DNA from 3 places in the Sessilibacter sp. MAH3 genome. Region 2 is predicted to be linked to each of the others. Evidence: predicted binding sites of a transcription regulator. Region 2 holds the regulator's gene; each other region holds the start of a gene.
The links. Region 2 encodes PhoB, which activates phosphate uptake and scavenging genes when phosphate is short. Its sites were predicted from a motif close to TGTCATAAANNTGTAACA; they were not measured.

Region 1 (6,318 bases), on a different contig from region 2:
CCTAGCGAATGAATGCTGGCAATGCTGTTGTCAGCAAGATCAATAACGGCAATGGCGTTGTTTTCTTGTAAACCAACATAGGCAGTTTGCGAATCACTGGCTACGGCGATGTACTCGGGTTCTAGATCTTGTGCTACCGAGGCATTCGGGCCAAAGATGCGAATATTTTCGTCGAATTCTGCTCTGCGTGCGCCGCCTTCATTAAATGCGGTGAAATCTAGCAACGTCGCCGAAGTTGCAGGTACGCCGTTGGTGATATTAATAATGGCAACGGTGCCGATGGGATCGTTGCTGTAATCGTCGCTAGGTTCACCTTCACCGGCAGAGAGTACTTTGCTGCCGTCGGGTGTAAAGGTCACCATGTCGGGTAATGCGCCCACTTGCACCGCGTTTATAAAGCTTACCGACTCACCGGAAACATCGTAAAAAGCAATAAAACCTGAGTCTTGAGTGTTGTCGGCCTCAATGGCTACGGCCAATAAATTACCAAACACAGACACACTGTTGGCATTGCCTATAGCAGCTGGTGCTAGGTCGCCAACCAAATCGAGGGTTTCAATAAGCGTTAATTCGCCGTTATTAAGGCCAGAAGCATCTAAGACATCAACACTTTGCGCTACGGCATTAACCACAAAAACTCGCTCACCAGCAGAGTCAAAGGTAACAATTTCTGCGGCGCCGTCTGGGTCGGCTTCTACGGTCGTAAAGGTTGCGATGGCTTCCATGCGCACGGTTTGCGAAACCACAGAATCGGCATTCATGGCATCGCGCGACATAACCAGCAATTGAGTTTGTTCGCCGGTAATACCAAAATCGTTATCGTTAATTAATAAAATGGTATCTTCATCCAGCAATGCGATGCCTTCTAATTTTGTAGGTGCGGTTAGGTTTTCTGGTAGGTCCGTTAAGGTGTTAAACGCTAAGGCTTTTGCTACCGGTGTTGCGTTAAAGCTTACCAAATCAAAAACGTTTTCTAACACACGCGGATCAGCAGACTCATTAGCGGTAACCGTTGCACTGCTTAAATCGGTGCCTAAAATATTTTCGGCGGTCGCAAGATTAATTTCGTACAGTTTGGTTGTGGCAGTGCCGCGTTCTAGAACCAATAATTGATCGGTATCTAGCGCGGTCATTTCAGAAATACGCACCGCGGTAAAATTATTGGTGATGTCGCCACCTAACTGCGCGTTACCAAACGTTTGTGGGCGATCGAGCACGTAAACGTATTCACCTACAGCGGCACCCAAGGTGCCATCGCCGTTTAATGCGTATTTCATTAAACGTACGTGGCGAGAGTTACGATAAATATCTGCCGTGGTATTTGCCAACGGGCTTTGCATAATAAAATACAAAAAGTCTTCGTTGGGCGATACAGCAATGGATTCGATACCACGATTTAATTGACGAAAGCGATACACATCGGGTAATCCGCCAGTAACAGGATAATTTGCACTGGCCAAATCGGCGGCAACGCTTTGTGGCACAACGCGTTCTAGAATGGTTCCGTCGCTGGCAACGTGAACCAATGATGGCCCGTACTCGTCAGAAATCCAAAAAGTGCCATCCGATAATTTTATTAATGATTCTGGATCAAGACCGTTATTGTCGAAGGTAATTTGATTAGCATCGTTGTCAAAACTTAATTCGGTTGTGGCGGCTTGTAAATTATTGGTGATACCCGAAATTACATTGCCGTCTTGATCGCGTAATTCAATTTCGTGAATGATTTCGGCACTAACGCCACTTTCACCGTTGACTAAACGCCACTGGGTGATTTTAGGCGTGTAATTGGGTTGCGGGAAAATCTTGTCGCTGTCGTTATCAATTCCACAAAATTCTGCAATGCCTAAAATGTCTTCGGCGTCGTCACAGCCAATGTTTGGGCCGCGATCGGTAATGGTGTAAAACACCGCCGCAGATTCGCCACGCATATGGAATGCACCGCTACCAAAACCCGTAGTTAATTCTAAAGCTGCTACATCGGCAACTCTGGCCGAAGAAAACATAGCAGTACCTAAAGCGCCTTGTGGAATATCCACTAATGTGGCGCCGGGTGCGCGTAAGCTTGCCAATAAAGTCGTGGTTTCTTCGCTATCGGCTGGGTTACACACAAAAGAAGTGTCGGTGATTTCTGAGTCGTCTAATTCGCCATTCGCGTTAGCATCTAAGCCACTGTCAATTTGCACACCGCCAAAACTGCAATTAACATCGCCGGGTAATAATTGTGTTTGACTTATCAGGCTGTTTCGCCCGTTGTCACCATTATTACCGTCGTCGCCATCACAGGCGGCGAGTGTTAGGGTTGCTGTTGCAACGGTAAAGGCTAAAAATTTTTTGCTAAAGGTCATTTTGAATCCTACCGAATCATTTTATACACCAAGTTCGGGCTACATAATGATCACGGGATATGACTCAGCGGTGACATAATTGTTACAATTATGCGTAATATTAGTGACAACTGAATACAAATATGACCACACCGACAGATTCTGTTAATTTAATCGACGCGCTGCACCAAGTTGCCGAACATTATGAACAATTAAAATCGGCTAAATCGGCGTTTTTATCGATTTTTTTAAGTGACGCCAATAAAACCCTACCCCATTGGCTACCCATTACCGGTGAAAATATTCATGCGCAAGAAAAGCCTTTAATTGCCCAGTTTTTAACAAGTTTAGAAAACCAAAATTACGCCGATCTTATCGGGCGAATTATAAAATGCAGAAATAATTCTGGAATATTACCTCAAAAAAACACAGTAACTGTTGGTGATGGCAAAGATACAAACGAGTTTGAGTTTAACAATACTCCGGCGGGTATTATTTGCGTCAACCCAGAGACAATTTTAGCCGCAAACCATTTTAATACCGCAAAAGATGCGTTTAGAGAAAGTATTAATGTTGTGAAAACCCTTTCGGGATTAAAAAAAACCAAGGTTGGGCGAATAATTTCGCAAGTATTGGTGAGTAACGATTTATCGAAAGAAAAAATTGGTGAGCGTTTAGCAGATTTTTTATCACCGCACTTAGATTTAATCGCCTGTTATCGAAAAATTCAGATATTACCCAAACAGTTAAATTCTTTAAGTTGGACGTGGATGACGCAGCACCGTGAAATTACTCGCGTTCACTTAGACGACGCTATAAAAATGGCATTAAAGCTAGAAGACGACTACACCCGTGATGCGGTTTTAAGCCAATTGTATAAAGAGGACTCTAGTAAGCCTTTGGCTTACATTAAACCGATAAAACCACAATTAAGAGCAAATATTGCGTGGCGAGAAGAACAACAAAATGAAGCGCTAGAAGATAAAAATGAACACGATAAGAAAAAGCACAAACCATCCGTTAAACGGAAAACCATCGTAACATCGTCAATTTTGCTGTGCCAAGATACACGATTACCCAGATTAAAATGGCCGAAAGATAATTTGCCCAGCCATCGTTTAGAAAGAAGCGATAAGAAAATTGAAGATCATCCGATCATTCATGCTTTGCAGCTTTACCGCTATAAACCCTATGTAGAAGATTTAGAAAGTTCTGAGTGATGTTTACTATAAAAACCTTTGATTAACTCATCGATGATTTATTCAGAGGTTCTTATAATTAATCAGAACGTTAATCCATCTATTAAACCGCTATTCGACGGTACTTGCGGTTTTGGTGGCGGTGGTTTGGGCCGGAGCGGATTTATCCGGAGCACGATGACTAACGTCGTAACGACCTTTATTCTTTTTAAACGGCATCCATAACATTCCCGGTAACCAAGCCACTTGCTTGGCATCGCGAGCATAGCTTACCCCTATTTCCATATCTAAATGGCCTAATTGGGGTTGCGCTTTGTAGGTACCAAAAATTCGATCCCAAACCGAAAGGCTAAAGCCAAAGTTACTGTTGGCTTCGTTAATAATAGTTGAATGGTGAACACGGTGCATATCGGGCGTTACCAATATTGCGCGAATGATTTTATCAACACCTAAAGGTAAGCGAACATTGCCATGATTAAACATAGCACAAGCGTTTAATACAATTTCAAAAATAACCACGGCAACCACGGGCGGGCCAATTAAGAAAATTGCACCAGCTTTAATACCCATAGAAATAATAATTTCTATAGGGTGAAAACGTGTACCGGTGGTAACGTCGTAATCGAGATCGGCGTGATGCACTTGGTGCAAGCGCCACAATAACGGTACCGCATGGAACATAACGTGCTGTAAATAAATGACTAAATCCAGCAAAACAACCGCTAAGAGCACAGACCAAAGCAGTGGCAGCTCAAAGTGATTTAATAAGCCCGCATTTTGTTGATCTGCCAAGGCGGCAAGACCAACCGCTGCGGCGGGAAATAATATTCTTAATAAAAAGGTATCTAAAAATACAATTCCTAAATTGTTAAACCAACGTACAGGTTTGGCAACAGAAGGTTTTCGGGCGGGTTTAAACCATTCCCATAAACCCATAATGGTTAATATTCCAAGAAAAAAACTCAGCCGAATTGTCGATTCGTGATTCATAATAAATTCGGACCAAGCCATAAATTCCTCGGAATATTTTTAACATTGTGACTGTTTTGAACGTTGTTACTGGGTTTTGAATATCGCTACTGGGTATTGAATATCGCTACTGGGTTTTGAACACTCAAAACCTTATCTAGGCATCTCTGATTAACTCATCCGTAATTTAATTGGAGAGCAGAAATTGACCATAATATTTGCAATTTCTTTATTATTTCTATCGCTTACCCTTCGTGAAATCGGAGACACATCCGTGTGTCGCTGGAATCTATAGGTTAATCAGAGATGCCCCTATTTTTTAATAATTTCGCTCACGTCACGCATAGTCACCCACTCTTCAGCGGCCGTTGGATGAACACCAATGGTACTGTCAAAATGCGCTTTGGTTGCGCCAGCTTTAATGGCAACGCCAATAAGCTGCACCATTTCACCAGCCTCTGGGCCAACCATGTGTGCGCCAACAATTTTATCGGTTTTAGTATCCACCAATAATTTCATTAAAATACGTTCTTTGGTTTCACCCAGTGATAACTTCATGGGTTTGAAGGTAGAACGGTACACTGCAATTTCGTCGTATTTTTCAGCGGCTTGTTCTTGGGTTAAACCCACGGTACCAACGTTTGGCTGAGAGAACACAGCGGTTGGAATATCGTCGTAACTGATTTGACGCTTGCCGTTACCGTACAAGGCATCCACCAACACCATGGCCTCACCCAACGCAACCGGTGTTAATGCAACACGGTCAATCACATCACCTAACGCATAAATTGACGGTTCGTGGGTTTGGAAATCGTCATTAACAATGATTGCGCCGTTATCAGCCAATTGAATTTGAGTGTTTTCAAGGCCTAAATTAGCAGTCTTGGGTTTTCTACCAGTGGCGTACATCACCAAATCGGTGGTAGTGGTTGAACCGTCGGCAAAGGTAACCAACAGCTCACCGTTATCTTGTTTTTCGAGTTTGGCGATATCGGAGTTAAAGCGTAAGTTCATACCCTTAACTTTTACTTGTTCGGCTAAGAACTCGCGAACTTCGCTATCAAAACCGCGTAAAAATAATGGGCCGCGATAGACAAGATCTGTTTTTGCACCTAAACCGTTGAATATTCCGGCAAATTCAATGGCGATATAACCACCGCCCACAACAATGACGCGTTTAGGAAATTCTTCTAAATAAAAGGCTTCGTTAGAGCTGATGGCTAATTCAGAACCCGGAAATTCTGGGACAAACGGCCAACCACCTACGGCGACTAAAATTCGCTCTGCCGTGTATTGTTGATCACCCACAGCCACCGTGTGTGGGTCTACGATGGTTGCACGACCGTTGACAAGCTCAACGCCCGCTTTCTCTAGCATGGTTTTATAAATGCCGTTTAGACGCAGGATTTCTTTGGTTTTATTGTCGCGAAGAGTTGGCCAATCAAAGGTGGGATTTTCAACGCTCCAACCAAAAGAATTGCCAACGTGAAAGTCTTCACTGAAGTGTGAGCCGTAAACGAACAATTTTTTAGGAACACAACCTACGTTAACGCAGGTGCCACCCAGAAACATATCTTCAGCAACCGCGACCTTAACCCCCTTGGCTGCGGCCATTCTACCGGCACGCACACCACCGGAGCCTGCGCCGATTACAAAAAGATCAAAATCATAGGTGCTCATAGGTTTCTCCTGAACAAAATTAAATCAAAATCAGAATAAAAGACATTTACCGGCCCACGTTACTGCCGAGTAAGGTCTATGACAACAGCCAGAAATATCATTCCAAATATTTTCCATCTTTAAACGCTGCTTAACGACTCAGT
Region 2 (6,318 bases):
ACTTTAGACTCACCGGCAAACTCCGCGGCCATGGCATGAAGATGATCTTCGGCCTCTTCGGTTTCACCGGCGTCTTGCAAGGCTTGCACGTAATCAAGATGACAATCGGCGTCGTCGGATGCGTTGTCGCGAAACAGTTGTCGGGCTTCGTGATTGCTTTTCTCAGCCGTTGGTTTGTTCATTGCCTGGTCTAAACTCGATAAAATCAGGCCGCCTTTGAGCTGTACATCAAGATCATCGGGATTGTCTTTGAGTTTACGAGTGAGAATTTTGCGCGCCTTTTCGGCTTGTTCGTAAGACTCCTTTGTGGATGAGTCGCGGGCCCAATGGGCAGCTTTGCGAGCAAAGTTATACACGTCCGATTCGTCTTCGTGAATACTGTTCATGCCCCACTTAATGGCGTGCTGAAAACTTCGTGTGCTGGTTTTGACGTCGCCGTTGGCTTCGGCGATTTCGGCCAATTTACGATGTCGCAACACCGATTTTGGCGACAACTTACAAGCATGTTCGATTTCTTCTTGGGCTTTATCGATATCCGAGCGCGACAAATGTACCCGAGCTAACAGGTCTCGGGCCTCAACGTAGCGTTGATCGTGGGCGAGCACTTTTTGCAGAATAATTTCCGCTTGATCCATGGCGCCAAGCTCAACCAAGGTTTCGGCTAAACCCAGCATGGCCCAAGGCAGCGGTCGCTGTTCAACAATGCTTTCGTAGTGCTCGCGGGATTTATGCAGTTCACCCAGTAAGAATAAAATCCGGCCTTTGATGCGCTCTATTTCAAACGCAAACTTAGCACCGCTGGCGAGCATTTTTTCGCAGACTTCAATGGCTTCGCGGTAGTTTTTTTCGGCGAAGAGTTTTTTGATCGGCAGTAAGGCTTCGTGTTTGATTAAGACTCGATCGAGCCTCAGGCAAAACTGCTTGGGCGTAAAGGGTTTGGCAACGTAGTCATCCGGCTGGCTTTCTATGGCGCCGAGCACCATTTCGCGAGAGGTTTCTGCGGTGATCATGACAAACAGGCCCACGGGAGTGAGCAGCTTTTTAGCGCGCAGCGCTTCAAGCAATTGCTGGCCATCTTGGCTGCGGCCCAGATTGTAGTCGCAGATGATCAAGCTATATGGACGGGATCTACACATCGACATCGCCTCCTGCGCGTTAGCGGCGGTATCGATTCTGGCGATGCCTTGAGTACTGATCATGCGCTTCATGGCGCCGCGCATTTCGGGCATGTCGTCAACAATTAAGCAGTTGTGACGCTCATAGAGCTTAATCAGTTCGAGTTTGGTTATTAGGGTCAAAGCGGTCTCTGGGTCAATTGCGTCTAACTAAAGAAGATTCCCATTAATTAAGAATCTTCTAGAAGTTTAGATGAAATTGATCGCTTAGCTTTTATTCCTGTTTGAAAGGTAGCATTTCTGTGGTTTCTGCCATGTATTGCTCAATGCCTGGCTTTTCACGTCGTAAAAAATCGCGAATGGCTTCGTCGAATCGACTGTCTGCCAACCAGTGATTTGACCAAGTGGCGGTTGGTGTAAAGCCGCGCTGGATCTTGTGTTCGCCCTGTGCACCGGGATCAAAACATTGAATGCCCTGCTCTATGGCGTATTCAATGCCTTGGTAGTAGCAGGCTTCAAAGTGCAGCGAATCGTACTCATCGCGACACCCCCAATAGCGACCAAAAAGATGCGTGCTACTTTTAAAACACAAAGCCGCCGCGACCAGCTTGTCGTTGGTGTAGGCTTGAACCATCATCAGGTTTTCGGGCATGGTTCTACCCAAAGTTTGAAAGAAATCTCCGGTTAGATAGCCATCATGGCCGCTGCGTTTTAGATAAGTAAGACGGTAGAACTCGTAGAATTTGCGCCATTGCGCTTCGGTAATGTCTCTGCCTTCACAGCGTATCAAGGTGACGTTTTGAGACTCAACCTTCTGGCGCTCTTTTTTAAGGTTTTTACGCTTACGGCTGGCAAATGTCGCTAAAAAGTCGTCAAAATCTCTGAAATCTTGATTATACCAATGAAACTGGCAGCCTTGGCGCAAGGCAAATCCCGACTGCTCTAAATGGCTTGCCACCTTGATATCACTGAACAAACAATGCCACGACGACGCGCCTATTTTTGCAGCCTGGTCGGTGATCACCTCTGCCATTTGAGTCATTAACGTTTGTTGCTGTTGTTCGTCGAGATGATTGGCAAAGCAAAAACGTGGGCCGGTAGCCGGTGTAAAAGGAATTGCACTTAACAGCTTTGGATAGTAATGCAGGCCGTTGCGGTGGTAGGCGTCGGCCCATGCCCAATCAAATACGTATTCGCCATAGGAATGGCCTTTAACAAACAGTGGCAGCAAAGCGATCAGTTGATCTCCTTGGTAAACCGTTAGGTGAAAAGGTTGCCAGCCGGATTCGGCGGTGGTTGCGCCACTGCTTTCTAAGGCGTGTAAGAATTCATGTCTTAAAAATGGATAATCACTCCCGGCGACGCGATTCCAGTCGTTGGCGTCAACATCGGTAACACTGGTTACAAACTTAAAATCCATACAAATTATCCAAGCGCAGGTTCGATGTGATACTGGGTTTAACGCTGTGAGCGTTAATGCCATTTTCGCGAGTTGCGAAAGCTATGCCGTAGGGCTTATCAAACTAGAACTGGGACGAGAGTTCAACCGATAGTTGCAAAACACTGTTTTCGAAATTGTGTTTTCGAAATTGTGTTTTCAAAACTGTGCTTTCTGAAATCCAGAGTCGGTACGAGTTCTGAAATTAACGATGTTATTCGCTATCGTTTAACGATGACGGGCGGTGTTCTTTAACAACGCGATCCAGACGGAAGCTACAGGTAAATGTGCTGCCGTGGTTGATTCGACTGGTGATTTCAAGATGCGCTTGGTGACGTGACAATACGTGTTTAACAATGGCCAGCCCTAAACCGGTGCCGCCGGTGTCTAGGCTGCGGCTGGCGTCAACGCGATAAAAGCGTTCGGTAAGTCTGGGAATGTGGCGCGCTTCAATACCTATGCCGTGGTCTTCAATGGCGATATGACCGCCGCCTTCATCAACGTAAGCGTGCAGAATGATTTGGCTTTTGGCCGGTGAATAACGCACGGCGTTGTAGACTAGGTTCGAAATACAACTGCGTAGCTCTTCGATAACGCCAATCAACAAAAAGTCTTCGTCGGCGTCGATTTCAAACTGATGAGCCTTGTCGCCACTGAGGTCTTGGGCGTCGTGGACGATGCTTTGCAGCAAATCGGCGACGTTAATTTTTGTCTCTCGCAGGCTGCTGTCGTCGGTTTCAAGGCGTGTCAAAGTCAGCAGATCTTCAATGATCAAGGTCATGCGTTTCGATTGCTGTTCCATTTGGCTGATGGCTTTTTGCCAAACACCGGGCAGCGAATCGGCATTATCGGCCATGGTTTCTAAGTAACCCCGCACCACTGTCAGCGGTGTACGCAGTTCGTGAGAAACGTTACCGATAAAGTCTTTGCGCATTTGTTCAAGCTTTTGCAGCCGTGAAATATCGCGCACCACCATCAGATAGTCGCCTTGGCCGTAGCGGTTGATTTGAAAACTTAAGAATTGATCGCTATCGGTGGCCGACGGCATGGTTAGCGGTTCTGAGTAATCTTCGGCTTCGAGGTAGCGCACAAAGCGCGGCGAGCGCAGGTAGTTAACGATGGGTTTGCCGTGATCGCCCGGTTGTAGACCAATCAGTCGCCGGGCACTTTGGTTCCACCATTGAATGGACGCTTGGTCGTCTAAAATAATCACCGCGTCCTTGAGTGCGGCGGTAGTTTCTTGCACCCGAAGAATCAGTGATTGTAAGCGGTGCTTTTCTTTGTTGTGCCTTTCGCGATTGTTGGAGACCTGGTAATAAACCTCCTCCCAAAAGCCGGTGGCGTTGGGCACCTGGCCGATACTGCGAGTGGTTAGCCAACGCTCAAGCTTGCGCATGTTGTACAGCGTCCAAGCGCCGTACAACACATTGGCCAGCAATAAGGTATACAGTGGATAACCAATGACGAGACCAAGTACAGCCGCAACTGCGATAGCGACTAAAAATTGCCGAAATTCAGATACAAAGCCACGATGCACGAGTGATCTCGAGTGATAGGTTTACGACATTAAAGCTCAAGTATAAGCGATTTATCTTAAGCTTTTTCGGTGACTTTGATGGAAAAACGGTAACCGGTGCCACGCACGGTTTGAATAAAGCGGTCGTGGTCGTCTTGAGTTAAGGCTTTACGCAGGCGACGAATGTGAACGTCTACGGTGCGCTCTTCCACATAGACGTTGCCGCCCCAAACGTGGTCAAGCAGTTGACCGCGAGTGTACACACGCTCTTGGTGGGTTAAGAAGAACTCCAGCAAGCGGTATTCGGTTGGACCCATATCGATGGGTTTCTCGTTGATGGTAACGCGGTGGCTTACCGGGTCGAGTACTAGGCCTTCGACCGAAATTGGGCCACTGGTAGAGGCAGAGTCGGTGCGACGTAAAACTGCTTTTAAGCGAGCGACCAGCTCTCTGGGGGAGAAGGGCTTGGTGATGTAGTCATCAGCGCCGACTTCTAAACCTTGTACCTTGTTGTCTTCCTCGCCTTTAGCGGTAAGCATGATGATTGGAATTTGCGAAGTAACCTCATCGCGCTTGAGGCGACGAGCTAATTCGATACCGCTGGTGCCAGGTAACATCCAATCGAGCAGAATCAAATCTGGCTTTTCATCCACAATCAGGGTGTGTGCCGTTTGCGCATCCATGGCTTCAAGGCATTTATAATCCGCCATTTCAAGTGCTACACGCAGCATATCTCGAATGGAGGATTCATCGTCTACGATCAAAATTGTTTTATCGGCCATGGTTGCACACCGGAATTGTGAATTTAAGGAGGCGTTTTAAGCTGGGTGCATTTAATAAAGGTTTTGTTTCGCTTTTATGACAATCATAGCAATTGGTTGTGATAAATCTGTAATTTGTGTGAAACACACAGGTATATTGGCGAAAACTGTCTAATGAGTTAGTAATTGCCGCAGAATTCATAAGGTTTAGGGCATAAAAATCGTAATGCTTAGATGCCTAAATTTTTAAATGCTTAAAGCAAATAATCAGCCGCGATCGCCACGAATAAAACCACGCCCACCCACTGATTATTCTTAAACGCCTTGAAACATTGCTCCCGCTCGCGATTGCGAATCAAATATTGCTGATACACAAACAAACCCGCGCAAACGGCCACGCCAATGGAGTAAATCCAGCCCAATTTGGCGTTATCACCGATCAGTATCATGCCGAATAGCGTCAGCACTTGTAGACACCCAGTAATAACCTTGTCCATATCGCCAAACAATACCGCGGTGGATTTCACGCCAATTTTTAAGTCGTCATCGCGATCGACCATGGCGTAGAAGGTATCGTAGGCAATCACCCAGAGCAGATTGGTAAAGTAAATGACCCAAGCGGTTTTTGGCAACGTGTTGGTTTCGGCCGTAAATACCATGGGAATTCCCCAAGAGAATGCTGCACCTAATACGACCTGTGGCATATGCGTGTAGCGCTTGGCAAATGGATAAGCACTGGCGAGCAGTAATGCCGCAAATGACAGCGCAATGGTTTGCCAATTGGTCAGAATCACTAACGCAAAGGCTAAAGCACACAAGGCTGTAAAAAGGAACAGTGCATTGCCTTCCGATAATCTTCCTGCTGCGAGCGGACGTTGGTTGGTACGCTTAACCTTGCCATCAAAGTTGCGGTCGGCGTAATCGTTGATAACGCATCCGGCTGAGCGCATCACAAAGACGCCGAGGGTAAAAATAATCAAGGTGCTGATGCTGGGTTTGCCTTCTGAAGCAATCCAAAGCGCCCAATAAACCGGCCAGAGCAACAATAAACTGCCCACCGGTTTATCCATTCGCATCAATTTTAGGTAGTCGTTCCAGTCGCCGGATTTTGGGGTTACGTATTTCTCAAGATTCATTAATGGCTCGACAAACTTCTTTGGCTATAACTCAAATCGTTAAGATTTGGCTTAAAAACAGGTGGTAAATCAATTTGGCTGCGATCTTACGGCCTTAGCGGCTTGATAAAGCCATAATTTCGACTAAAAAGAAAGCCAGAGGTGTTTAAAGTGCGCGACAAAGCGAGTTATTTAGTTAGGGATTTCTTAACTTGTTTTGAGCGTTGCTGTGGTTTTGAAGAAAGATTTAACAATTACAACAACAGAGAAATCATTCGCCATGCATAAAACTGAATTGGTCAACGCCGTCGCCGAAAGTGCCAACATCACCAAAGAAAAGGCACATGACATCATTTCCACCATTCTCGATGAA
Region 3 (6,318 bases), on a different contig from region 2:
AAAATGGCGCGTATTCGCATTAGCGCAAAAGATGTGAGCTTGGCATTACAACCGGGGCAAAAATCGAGTATTTCGAACGTATTTCCGGTAACGGTGGATTCTATAACGCAGGCCGTTGATCCGGCGAAGGTGTTGATTAAATTGGATATGGGCGGGGAATGCTTTTTAGCGCAGATTACGCGTTTTTCTCAACATCAGCTTAATATTGAACCCGGTAAAATCGTCTACGCACAAATTAAAAGTGTGGCGCTAATGCGATAATAGAGTGGTACGGTAAAAATAATGAGTTAAAAAATTGTCGTTAATAAGATGAGTGCAAAGAAAACATCGGCTTTAAAAGAGGTTTTCTGTATAGAATAATCTTAAGCACTGTAAAAGGCCGGCGCTAATAAGCCTAATAGATTATAAATTCCGTGTACTAAAATGGGTAATAACAGTTTTTTTCTTACCTCAAAACACCCACCAAATATCAGTGACGGAATAACCACCACAAACGCCCCCACACTTTGAAAATACAGCACGTGCATAAACGCAAATACGATGCTAGTGATGACATTGGCAAGCGTTAACGACCTAGCGTTGAACGGTAAGCAATTTTTGTTGAGAGTTTTTAGCTTTAATAATTCTTGCTGAATAAGCCCTCTAAAAATAATTTCTTCACAGATAGGGTAAAACACACCGGCCAACACAACAGTTCGCAGTGAGTCGAGGCGATTGAAGGTTGGTATTACGCCTAAATACCAACACCAAAGGCCCAAAATAAAAAGGGCAGCCATTACGGCTGCCCCTAGTGCGTTTAATTCAGCTCGATTCATGAACGCATGAATTTAGCGAATTTTTTGCGGTTGATAAAGAGTAACGCTAACAAGGCTGCAAACGGTAGGGTTGGGTCAACTGGAGCGTTACCGCCACCGAATGAACAACCAAAGATGTTTTTACGATCGCCATTGTCGGCAGGTACGTTCGCCACATCGACCACGGTTACAGTCACTCGATCGGTGCTGCTTAAACCTTCTGCATCGGTTACGGTTAACTCAAAGACTATATCTTGATCTGAAGTTAAGCTTGGTGCCGTGAAGCTCGCGGTTGCAGTATTTGCACCCGACAAACTTACCGACGGACCCGAAACCCGAACCCATGCAAAGGTTAATTCGCCCGCTTCTGGATCGGTACCAGAACCCGCTAGGGTAACGGTAGACTCTTCATCAACGGTTTGATCTGCACCAGCATCCGCAACAGGCGCTTGGTTCGGAACATCGTTGACGGTGACAGCAACCATGGCGGTAGCTGTTTCACCTTCGGCATCGCTTACGGTTACTTCAAATACCAACACGGTTTCAGCATCTATTTCTGGCGCGGTAAAGGTTGGCGTTGCAGTATCGGCACCGGTTAGGGTTACGGCTGGGCCGCTAACTTGAGTCCAGCTGAATGCTGTCACTGCGGCATCATCCGTAGATGCGCTAGCATCCAGAGTAACGGTTGCACCTTCGGTAACGGTTTGAGCAGTACCAGCATCGGCCACAGGCGCTTGGTTTGGTGATTCTAGGTTGAAGCCAACGATTACAGGGTCGTGATCTGAGTAACGAGTTGCTGTGGTGCCATCAAAGTAGCTCGCTTCTTTACCGAAATCTAGGTTGTAATCTAGAGCATCGGCTTCGTCGGAGTTGATGTTCCAAACGGTTACGTCGTTAACCTTGGCGTTCAGCTCGTCACTTACCAAGATGTAATCAAGGGTACCGGTTTGACCGTCGAATACGAATGAGTTTGACTCGGCACCTTCGACGTTAACAAAACCTTCGCCTAACAAGAATTGCACAGGTTCTTCTTGCGCGTAGCTGTTTAGGTCGCCCATAACGATCATATCGCCATCAACAATACCCGTTGGGTTAGTTGCTAACCAAGCAGATACAGCTTGTGAAGTTTCTAGACGACGTGCATTCCAGAAGCCTGCGCCATCACCTTGGTCGAAGTTAGGGCTGGTTTCGTCATTAAGGCCCGATTGACCTTTTGATTTATAGTGGTTAACAACAACGGTAAATAAATCACCGGTTTCGACACTTTCAAAGGTTGCCGCCAAAGGCACACGGCTGGTGGCTGGGCCTTCAAATAACGGATCAGCCGCAAAGTCGCGAGTCTCAAAACCTGGCAAGGTTGCTGCGATAGTGTCATTTAGCATGGCGATGGTGCTGCCTTCGGCAATTTCAACGGCTGCTGGTTTGTAGATCATGGCAACGGCAATTGCGTCTGAACCCACAAATTGCACACCCGGATTTACAAACGCGTAAACCTCGGAACCCAACTGTGTGTTAACCGCGGCAATTAGCGCTTCAACGGCGGTATCAACGGCTTCGGTGCTGTTGAATTCGTTTTCGATCTCAATCAAACCAATGACGTCGGCATCGATAGCAACTATGGCATTCGCCAACTTAACTAACTGACGATCAAACTCTTCGGTGGTATCGGCACCACGTGGGTCCATACCAATTGCAGTGGAAACACCCGACAAATCGATGGTGGTGAAGAAGTTCAACACGTTCATAGAGGCAACTTTAAGGTTACCACCAACATCTTCAGGAGCAGCCGTGCGTGGGTTTGGCGAATTTTCTTCCGCGGTTGATGTGAAGGTGTTTACGCCATCTAAATGACCGCGAACACGCCAGGTTGAACCCGATGCGCCATTACCGGCAAATTTGTAATCCAAAACACCAGAAAGGTTAACGATTTGATCACCCATGCGTGGAGCTACGGCTTCGGTGTAAGGGAATTGGAACAAACCTGAGACATTTTGGTTTTGGAAATTTAAACCGTCATCAAACACGATTGAACGAGCACCGTCTAAACGTGCCTGAGCATCAAAACCTGCCGCGCTTGGGGCATTTTCTTGGGTGAACTGACGTGGACGCTCACCGGCAACCAAGCGAATCTCATTAAAGCGATCCAACTGGAATTGTTCGGTGATTGTTAGGGTTTCTGGGAAGCGAACCAACATGCCTTCGTAAGATTCTAGATCTGGCTGAAAGTCATCGTTTTGGCTTAGGGTAACGTCGGTAATCGCAGAAAGGTTGATATCGGTAACCAAATCAGCAACGGCGGCAGCTGGATCAATAATGCAAGGTGCAACAACGGTTACCGCGGTAATGTTGTTGATTTGCGTCTCGCCAAAGTTTTGGTTAACGGTACCGGATACACGAACCACATCACCGACGTTAACGTCTACACCAAAGGTGTTATCGAAGATAAACACACCTTCAGACGACGTAGGATCGGTATCTTGGTCGGCCACTTCTTCCATCAAGTAAAAGCCGCGTAGATTACGAGTCTCGTCGGTATCGCCATCTTGGAAATCGCCAACGACCACACCTTCAACGGTAACTAACTCACCAATAATTGGGCTGACATCAACGTCACCAAAGTTGTTGGTACCGTAGGTGGTAGGATTACCTTGAACCGCAGAAATAAGAACCAATGGTGGCTCGGCTGGTGGCTGCTCTTCTTCTGGAGGAGTATCAGAAATACTGCCTGCAAGCGGGAAAGGAGTTGCTGCGGTTGCGTTAGTCGTTTCACCGTCTAACACATTAATGCCGCTAAATATCCATTCGGATTCGGTAAAGGTCGCATTAGGAGTTGTGATACTTGGGTCACGAACTGCCCAACCATCTAAGTAGTCCCAGAAAGTACCAGTACCATCAACTCCCACCTGCCCATATACATCAGAAACCACATTGTTAAAGTAGAGTAAGACAGTATCGTTACCGTTAATACCTAATTGATTTGTAAGAAAGTCTTCATCAAAACCAAAGTAGTTATTAAACTCTGCATCCCCTCCGTTGCCAGTATTTTGAAGATAGATATACTGACCTGCGCTAACAGCTTGGGCTGGAAAGATATATTCAGGAACACCACTAGAAGCTCCGCCATTGGATGCGGACTCAATGCCATATTGGCTTAAATCAGGAATATCAGATAAAGCCAATAACTCTAATGCCTTTGGATTACCACCACTTCCCGGACCGTCAATAATCCCCGTAATTAATAAGTCCTGCGCAAACACAGCAGGTGCCATTGCGCTCAGCAGCGCACTGGCCAGTAATTTTTTCTTCATAATGTTTCCCCGTCATTCCTAATCGTAAAAATAATATCCAACAAAATACTTAACCGGTTCACTTAAGATTCGTACAATATATCCTCAGTAAACGCTAAAGTGTGATGCTTACCTCAAACAAAATGCGATTTTTTATTTCATTAATGCATATTTTTGTAACAATAAAATTACCAAAACGAATAACAAGCGTTCAAAAAATGCACGTCGTTATCGATTGAGGGATTAACAAAAACGACGAAAAAACGATTTTGATCTTGTTAGATTGACCAACCAAAACAGGTTGAGATGAAGAGACGGAATGTTATGTGATCAATTTGAACGGCTTTTTTAGATTTTTTTTGAATAATTAAACACAAACAAATAACCATCTATTATTATTTTTGATGGTTATTTGTTTGTGTTTAGAAAACAGCTTTTTGCACAACCCGCTAATAGTATGATTTTTCTTAAACATTTATTCACAACACCCTCTTAAAGTATGAATTATTAAATTTATATTTCATAAATAACGAATTTTGAGCCGAGTTGCTTAGTCCCTAAAAAATCCGTTAACCTCTCGCTACGCCCAACAAACTTCAGCGTAAACGTCTAACCCAAAGACAGATTACTTAAAGAATCTCTGACTGACTTCGCTAAGATTTAATCAGAGGGCAAATATCGAAAATGCGACGTACAATTTCAACCTCTTGCGACGGTTTAATCAATTTGCAAAAAGAAAATTACTGTTCGACTTATTCAAGCGCTTTTAAAGCGCTAGGAATTAGCATTTTCTTTATTTAACTTTTTGTAAACCAATAACAATAAAACCATTTAGTATTTAGGAGCGCCCCATGCCTTTTATCGAAATTAAAGTATTTAAAGACGAACTTTCTAAAGAACAATCTGCTGAATTAATTACTAAAGTAACCGATGCGGTTTGTGAAGTAACCAGCGAAAAACTTCGTGAAGTTACTTGGATTACTATTGAAGAAGTCAACGACGGCCAATGGGGTGTTGGTGGCAATGCGCTATCATTAAGCGATGTAAAAAAATTAATGCAAAGCTAATCTATGCCTAATTTTTTTTAGCAATAAAACTCTGATTAAATTGAGTACAGGATTTTTTTGTTGGCAACTCAATAAGATGTCCAACATCTACAACACATCCTTGTGCTGCTAAAAGATTGGTACAACTCAGTCTTTTAAGAAATTAATCAGAGTTTTCATCTAACCTCTTTCAGTTATTTTTAGACTCGACATTCAGTGTACAAAAACCACTTCAATATGCGCTTATTTTCGTAAAGACTATCGAGCGTGTCCTTCTTTAAACATTAAAGCTCTAGTTTTTCTTCAGAAATAACAATGCCGTTGTTATCACAGTAAATCCAGTTACCCGGCTTTATAGTGTGGCCTGCAAAGGTAATAGGAACGTTTAAATCACCCAAACCGCGTTTTTCGGTTTTAACCGGAATGGTATTTAGCGCTTTTACGCCCAATGGTAATGCACCTAATTCGTCACAGTCGCGTACACAACCAAAAATAACGAATCCAGCCCAGCCATTTTTTACCGCTTCTTCGGCAATCATGTCACCGAGCAATGCTTTACGTAGCGAGCCACCGCCGTCTACTACAAGCACCTTACCTTCACCGGCAACACTGGCTTGTGATTTAACCAATGAATTGTCTTCATGACATTTTACGGTAACAACTTCGCCAAAAAATTGTTTATTACCGCCGTAATTATTAAATATAGAATCCAGTATTTTTAAACTGTCTTCATATTTGTCGTATAAATCTGGCGTAGATATTTTAGCCATTACGGTCTCCTGATATTTATTTCTTAATTTTAAAACGTTTAATTTGAAAATTATTTAAATTTAAAATCGCTAAACTTAAAACAGTTAAATCTAAAAACATCTGATCGTTTAAAAACAAACCACCGAGTTTTTTGCGACCAACATTTTGATGAATCCAATAATTTGGTATCCCTATAACTCAAACTTTTTAGCGTGTGAGCGCCGTAATGCACGCTCGGTTCGCATTTTCTCTTTCACCAAATCTTGCAGCGTATCGGATACATAGCGAACATGTTGCTGTGCGGCCTCGCGCGCGGTACTGGGCTTGCGATTGTGTATGGCATCGTATATTGCCGCATGCTGATTAAACAAGCTGTCACGGGTTATATTGTTCGCCAAGAGTTCTTGAATGCTTTGGTACATAGTGCTTTGAAATACCGAA

Region 1: a site for PhoB is predicted at 2,418-2,435, ahead of ACYQ2C_RS09580 (choice-of-anchor I family protein). Genes of this name have one in related genera too.
Region 3: a site for PhoB is predicted at 4,246-4,263, ahead of ACYQ2C_RS07040 (ExeM/NucH family extracellular endonuclease). Genes of this name have one in related genera too.

What each region holds. Positions count from the first base shown of each region.
Region 1 covers NZ_BAAGIE010000013.1:4,326-10,643, forward strand. The annotation lists gene ACYQ2C_RS09580 (choice-of-anchor I family protein) at 1-2,348, opposite strand, end outside; gene ACYQ2C_RS09585 (hypothetical protein) at 2,471-3,547, shown strand; gene ACYQ2C_RS09590 (sterol desaturase family protein) at 3,638-4,537, opposite strand; gene gorA (glutathione-disulfide reductase) at 4,808-6,175, opposite strand.
Region 2 covers NZ_BAAGIE010000014.1:1,963-8,280, forward strand. The annotation lists gene ACYQ2C_RS10170 (tetratricopeptide repeat protein) at 1-1,298, opposite strand, end outside; gene ACYQ2C_RS10175 (GNAT family N-acetyltransferase) at 1,390-2,535, opposite strand; gene phoR (phosphate regulon sensor histidine kinase PhoR) at 2,768-4,090, opposite strand; gene phoB (phosphate regulon transcriptional regulator PhoB) at 4,147-4,851, opposite strand; gene ubiA (4-hydroxybenzoate octaprenyltransferase) at 5,085-5,966, opposite strand; gene ACYQ2C_RS10195 (HU family DNA-binding protein) at 6,226-6,318, shown strand, end outside.
Region 3 covers NZ_BAAGIE010000008.1:117,231-123,548, forward strand. The annotation lists gene modC (molybdenum ABC transporter ATP-binding protein) at 1-261, shown strand, start outside; gene ACYQ2C_RS07035 (CPBP family glutamic-type intramembrane protease) at 363-776, opposite strand; gene ACYQ2C_RS07040 (ExeM/NucH family extracellular endonuclease) at 812-4,102, opposite strand; gene ACYQ2C_RS07045 (tautomerase family protein) at 4,933-5,148, shown strand; gene ACYQ2C_RS07050 (putative 4-hydroxy-4-methyl-2-oxoglutarate aldolase) at 5,412-5,897, opposite strand; gene ACYQ2C_RS07055 (FCD domain-containing protein) at 6,069-6,318, opposite strand, start outside.